Regions from separate parts of the Gracilibacillus sp. JCM 18860 genome, predicted to be linked through region 1. Evidence: predicted binding sites of a transcription regulator. Region 1 holds the regulator's gene; each other region holds the start of a gene.

Region 1 (2,272 bases):
GGTTGGCTCATCTAGTATTAGTACATTAGGTTTTGTTAGAAGAAGCTTTCCAAGGGCGAGTCTCGTCTTCTGACCACCACTTAATGTGGCAATCGATGTGTCCCACATGGATTCAGGAAAATCTAGACCGTTTAGAACGGCTTTGATTTCAGGCTCATATTCATAGCCACCAGCTTGCTTAAATGCTTCTTGTTTGCGGTCATAGCTTACTAGTAGTTGTTGATATTTTTCTGTATCTGCTAATAGATCAGAATCTCCCATTTGCTGTTCCATGCTTCTCAGTTCCTTTTCTTCCTTTAACAAATGGGAAAAGATCTTTAACATTTCATCCCAGATCGTTTCTGTAGAATCAAGTCCCGTATGTTGGGCAAGATATCCTAAGGTAACATCCTTTGGTTTATGGATCTCTCCTTCATCATAGCTAAGGTTACCTGCAATTATATTTAATAAGGTAGATTTTCCCGCACCATTTCGACCAACAATGGCAATCCGGTCATTTTGTTTAATTTCTAGTTTTATATTAGATAAGATCAGCTCAGCACCAAATCGTTTGGTTAAATTGTTCACCTGTAAATAAATCATCATCGTTCACCTCAATGATGTAAGTGTATCTAAAAGGCGAACGAACTGCAAGTAAGGGAAGTAGATAGACAAGTGAACAATTTCACGACTTTTTTCTTTTTTTCTGTTAGAATAAAGAGAGAATAATATTTAATGAAGAAATAAGGGGAATAGAGGATGCCTAATCAACATAAAATTCCACAAGCTACAGCGAAGCGATTACCTTTATATTATCGTTTTTTGAATAATTTACATATCCAAGGTAAAGACCGTGTCTCATCAAAGGAACTTAGTCTTGCAATGAAGGTCGACTCTGCTACCATTCGCAGAGATTTTTCGTATTTTGGTGCATTAGGAAAAAAAGGATATGGCTACAATGTCGATTACTTACTCGGCTTTTTCCGTAAAACCTTAGACCAGGATGAGAATACGCCTGTTGTCCTGATTGGTGTCGGGAATTTAGGAACCGCTTTTTTAAATTATAATTTTACCAAAAACAATAATACGAAGATAGAAGTGGCATTTGATGCGGATCCAATCAAGGTAGGAACAGAGATTCGAAATGTCAATGTTCATCATATAGATGAATTAGAAGAAAAAATAGGAGATATTCAGGTAGCTATTCTTACCGTACCAGTTTCTGAAGCGCAGTCTATGGCAGATCGACTGGTGAAAGCAGGAATAAAAGGTATCTTAAACTTTACCCCTGCAAGGATTACCGTTCCAGATAATGTTCGCGTCCACCATATTGACCTATCAGTAGAGCTGCAGTCACTCGTTTATTTTATGAAGCATTATCCATTAGAAATAGAGGAAAAATAAGAAGTGCTGATGAGAGGCACTTCTTATTTTTTCTTCGCCTTTTTAATTTTAAAATGTAAGCTTACTAGTCGTATTGCAACAACGAAATCAATGGTAGCAAAAAACGCTAATGCAAGTGTAATGAAATTAAATACCGTATCATCGGCAGATTTTATGCCAATATAGATAAATAATGAGCCCAAAATGAAATAGATGATGGCAGAGCCCAATGGTGAAAATCTCATGTTTTTAAAAGCCCCCAACTAAGATGAACTGTACCTGTTCTAGCATTTGTTCCATTTCTTCTGGATCAAGTGATAATTGCCCAATGACTGCAAATGTGTTCATCGCCATATGTGCAAGAATAGGTACGAGAATTCTTTTGGTTTCGACATAGATAAAGGCAAGCACAAATGCAACTGCTATATAGGTTAAGAGATGACTGAAATCGTTATGCAAGACAGCAAATAAAACCCCTGAAATAATTCCGGCAAAGAAGAAGTTCATTTTTTTATATAGGGAACCAAAAATCGCTTTACGGAATACGAGCTCCTCCAGGATTGGACCTAAAATAGAAATAAGAATAATAAATATTGGTGCTTGTCTCGCTACTTGCATCAATTGCATCGTATTTTCAGAACCAACTGGTGCACCAAATACAAAACGTTCAATGACGGTGGATGCTACCTGAGCAATTAATACTAAGAAGAAACCGAGTATTGTCCATAATACAATTTGTCCAATTCTTTTATCCCGTGATTGAAAGAAAGAATTGATTTCATCTCTTAGTAAATAGCAAGAGATAATCAAAGCAAGAACGAAGCTACCGATATTCCATCCAACCATTAATGTTAATGGATCTACGTTTGTGTACAACCGAAATGGTATAACAAGAAAAGCTGACAATTGT
Region 2 (2,272 bases), 650 kb from region 1:
TATTAAGGCATCCTCATAATCAATATGGTCATGCCGATTTTTATGTTCCCTCATTTTTTGCTGGATTACAACTCGTCGGTAATGCTGTGCTGCTGTTGTTTTAATATCAAAATCCACTCTTTTACTTAACTGGTATAGCCAGCGCAAAACCTTTTCATGCTCTGCAGGAGAGATCATATCCTTCGCTTGTCCCCTTCCAATCGGGACAAGAAAAAAGACACTCCAAAGCACACATTGCAGTTTTTTTACTAATTCTGCCATCTCATCTAGTACCTCATAATTATATTTGGAGATAACCGTGTTGATCTGAACAGGTATTTCTAATTCATGTAAGTATTGAATACTTTGTATCGTTAAGTCAAATGAGCCATTTGTTCCTCTAAAATGGTCATGAATTTTTGCAGTTGGACCATCTAAACTAAATGCCCATCTTGATAAGCCGACCACCTTTGCTTTTTGAATAGCTTCTTTCGTCACGTTTGGTGTTGCACTTGGTGTCATCGACACTCTGACACCCTTCTTTACGGCATATTCTGCTAGAGCATAAACATCGTTACGCATTAAGGGATCACCACCAGTAAATACCAAAAGTGGATTATCCATCAAGTGAATCTGATCAATTAGATTTATACCTTCCTCATAGCTGAGTTCAAGAGGATGGCGTTTATATTGTGCTTCTGCTCGGCAATGAAGACATTTTAGTTCACAGGCGCGAGTTAGTTCCCATATAACGATAAATGGATTTTTATGATAATCTCGAGTAAACATTGATGAACTCCTTCTTGTGAAAAATTTAAAATATAGATGCAGTGTAATCCGAAATGGATGTCATAATAGTGGAAAAAATCACTTTTAAAGGAAAACTTTATGACAATTTATTGAATTAGCCCTAAGAATCGATAATAATAGTGTTAGATTGTGATTTGAATCACAAAGTTATTTGATAAACTTTTCTACAATAAAGAAGAGATCTCCATCAATTGGTTACTTAGCTAAGACAATGTCTGTGGGAAGGAGCAGGTTTGGATGTCTACAAATATCATTCAGGATGTTTTATGGAATGTGCCATTATTTAAAGAATTGACCAGAGAAGAAATTGGGGCTATAACGGAAATTGCTAAAATTAAACAATATGCAACCAATAGTTATGTTTTTATGCAGGGCGAGTCCTTAGAACGAGTTCATTTCATCCATAAAGGTAAAGTCAAAATATATAAAACAGATATTAATGGAAAAGAACAAATTGTATCGATCCTCAAATCTGAGGATATGTTTCCACATGCTGGTTTCTTTAGAAAAGGTAATTATCCGGCACATGCCGAGATTATAGAGTCAGCTACTTTAGTGGAAATACCAATTCTTGCATTTGAGCAATTACTATTACAATACCCATCATTAAGCATTAAATTGTTCCGAGTAATGGGTGATATTATTGTAGATTTACAAAAACGCTTAGAAGAACAAGTACTCCATAATACGGAAGAACAAATTATCATGTTATTAATTCGCCTTTCCAAGACACATGGGAAGCAATGTACGGATAAAAATATGATCCTCACCACTCGTTTTACGAATCAAGAACTAGCGAACATGATCGGTTCCTCAAGGGAAACCGTCAGTCGAACAATTAATAAATTGAAAAGAGAGGGACTCGTCAAAGGCACGAAACAAGGCTATCTATTATTAGATATGGATTGTCTACAACATTACGATTGTTAAATAGAAGGAGTAAAAAGTCGATCAATAAATGATATGCTCCCCTTAAGGTAGACAGATTAAAAAATATAAATCTGTTTTGCCTTAAGGGGAGTTTCTATGTCAAATAAATCTTATTCAAGCAAATTTAAATATGAAGTAATAAAGGACTATCAAAACGAAAATTATACATTGAAGGAATTATGCTCAAGATATCAAATTTCAAAATATACTCTTTATAAATGGATACAGAAATTTGAAAAGGAAGGTATAAGAGGGTTAAAAAACTCAAAAACATGGAAAAGGTATTCTAAAGAATTAAAGGTAAGAGCTGTAAAGAGTTACGTATCCGGAGAGTTTTCCCAAGAAGAGATTGTTCGAAAATTTGAAATTTCGAGTCGGTCGGTATTACGTAGATGGATAAAGCAGTATAATGGTCATAGGGAATTAAAAGATACGGGAAAAAGAAGGACGAGCTCTATGACCAAAGGAAGAAAAACGACTTGGGAAGAACGTATTGAAATTGTACAAGACACTTTAGCGAACGGGAAGAGCTATCAACAAACAGCGGAGAAAT
Region 3 (2,272 bases), 640 kb from region 1:
TGGCCAGCTCCACAATATTCATTACAAAGCACTAAATAATTTCCTGGTTTATCAAAGGTTTGCGTGATTCTCTGGATATAACCTGGAACCACCATTGTATTAACATTGGTATTGGCAATCTCCATTCCGTGAACCACATCCTTAGATGTCATGACAAAATGCACGGTTGAACCAGCTGGAAACTCTAATTCCATGGGATCAAAGCTAAAAATTTCTAAAGTCATGACAACTTCATATTCCTTTTCCCCGATTTTTTTTACGCCAGGATTATTAAAGGGCTCTTGTTGCTCGACTTTTTGTGGATCAATCGTCTCTTGATTGCTGGGAGGACCAAGCTCATCTGCAAAGGCTTGATAACCGATAATAAACATAAACCCTAAAATCATAACAGAACTTAAAATTAACCATATTTTTTCATAACGATGCACGAGATTCCCTCCTCTAAACTCTTGCCATAAATAAGCTCCAAATACCTAACCATAATAATGCAATGAAACTACCTAAAAATAATACAGATACGAATGCACCTTTTAATGAAGCTTCTTTATTATTCTCCACTTGTTTTCCCACCGTATTTGCCTCCTTTTTCTTATTTAGCTTCATTGTATTTTCACTGATAATCATTCGCAGTGAGGTAAATCACTTTCCTCTAATGTTCATTTTTTAGACAAAGAATTAGGATAATATATTTAAATGTGATTTTTCTCACAGAGTCTACTATTGGATAACGATATAGTTAGCATGAACAATTAAATTGGAGGGATTTTCATGAATAGATTTGATTTAGAAATGAAGACAGGAGACATAGTTACACAATTCCCAAAGGCTAGTTCCCTATTCAAACAGTATAAAATAGATTTTTGTTGTGGAGGGAATCGTCCGATTGGAGAGGCTCTAGAAAAAAGAAGGCTCGACAAAGAAGCGGTTTTGACTGAAATAAACCAGCTATATGAGGAAACAAATAATCAAGATGAAATCGATTGGACAAGCAAAAGCAATCTAGAGCTCATTGAACATATAGTGGAAAAACATCATGGTTATTTGAAACAAGTTCTACCTGAATTAAGCAAATATGTGACAAAGGTTCAACGCGTGCATGGAGAAGCACATCCAGAGCTTACGACCGTTTACACCGTATTCCATCAATTAAAAAGTGAACTAGAATCACATCTTGAAAAGGAAGAAAGCACGCTATTTCCTAAATTAATGGATAATGATGTAGAGGCAGCAGCTGCAATCATTCATCATTTCGAGGAAGAACATGAGCATGAGGGCAGATTGCTAGAGCTGATGCGTGAAGTAACAGACGATTACGCTATTCCAACAGGGGCATGTAATACGTACCAGCTAACTTATTTAAAATTAGATGAATTAGAGTCAGATCTATTTCAGCATATTCATCTAGAGAACAATATACTCTTCCCACGTTTTACTGCTTCATAAAAGACGATATATAGCAGGGCAATCTAGAGATAAGGTGATAACAATGGCAAAAACAAAAATAATTTTACCAAAAGAACATGGTTCGTGGGCCATGTTCCTTCTTCCCACATTACTTGGCATCTTTTTATCTAACCCTAGAGGGCTACATGTTGTCTTTTTGATTGGCTGGTTTTTTCTATATTTAATGTCAACCCCATTACTTAATGTGGTAAGGAATAAACGCAAGAAGAAAAAGATGCTTCCATGGATGCTGTGGTATGGTATACCATCCTTACTATGTTTGATTCCATTAGTGATCATTATGCCAAGTCTTCTACTATTTGGTTCGTTTATGCTCCCACTCTTTGCAGTTAATGTGTATTTTATTAAGACTAAAAATGAACGATCACTGTGGAATGACTTAAGTGGGATCATTATTTTTGCGATTGGGGGTATGGCGAGCTACTACATCGGGATTGAACAGTTCACTATGGACCTATTGATCCTTTTGTTCATAATCACTGCTTATTTTATGGGTAGTGCCTTTTATGTGAAATCATTGATTCGTGAGTTAAAAAATCGATCCTTTCAATACAAATCTAATATTTACCACGCCCTGTTATTACTTCTACCGATACTCCTAAATTGGAAGTCCTTAGCGATTGCTTTTCTTCCTGGAGTACTTAAGGATTGGCTGACACCTAGAGATGGCCAAGTCAAGCCGATCCATTCTGGAATTGTTGAAATTGTTAATTCCATTCTATTCTTTATTCTCGTTCTAATAATGTAAAGAGGAGCTGTCACAGGGACGACTCCTCTTTTTTGTTTGCATTTATTTTGTAATAAGTGA

The links. The regulator Rex, encoded in region 1, represses fermentation and respiration genes when NADH is low (regulators of the CRP and FNR family bind a similar motif). The targets are predictions, from matches to a motif close to TTGTGAAATATTTCACAA.
Region 2: a site for Rex is predicted at 917-934, ahead of ACZ5R4_RS06340 (TIGR04053 family radical SAM/SPASM domain-containing protein). Genes of this name have one in related genera too.
Region 3: a site for Rex is predicted at 694-711, ahead of ric (iron-sulfur cluster repair di-iron protein). Genes of this name have one in related genera too.

What each region holds. Positions count from the first base shown of each region.
Region 1 is NZ_AP043868.1:1,860,982-1,863,253, reverse strand. It holds gene ACZ5R4_RS09470 (ABC-F family ATP-binding cassette domain-containing protein) at 1-582, opposite strand, end outside; gene ACZ5R4_RS09465 (redox-sensing transcriptional repressor Rex) at 739-1,383, shown strand; gene ACZ5R4_RS09460 (DUF4305 domain-containing protein) at 1,407-1,607, opposite strand; gene ACZ5R4_RS09455 (CPBP family intramembrane glutamic endopeptidase) at 1,612-2,272, opposite strand, start outside.
Region 2 is NZ_AP043868.1:1,215,361-1,217,632, reverse strand. It holds gene ACZ5R4_RS06340 (TIGR04053 family radical SAM/SPASM domain-containing protein) at 1-768, opposite strand, end outside; gene ACZ5R4_RS06335 (Crp/Fnr family transcriptional regulator) at 1,027-1,719, shown strand; partial or broken gene ACZ5R4_RS06330 (IS3 family transposase) at 1,816-2,272, shown strand, end outside.
Region 3 is NZ_AP043868.1:1,221,040-1,223,311, forward strand. It holds gene ACZ5R4_RS06360 (cytochrome c oxidase subunit II) at 1-386, opposite strand, end outside; gene ACZ5R4_RS06365 (cytochrome c oxidase subunit 2A) at 442-570, opposite strand; gene ric (iron-sulfur cluster repair di-iron protein) at 769-1,443, shown strand; gene ACZ5R4_RS06375 (YwiC-like family protein) at 1,487-2,212, shown strand; gene ACZ5R4_RS06380 (hemerythrin domain-containing protein) at 2,255-2,272, opposite strand, start outside.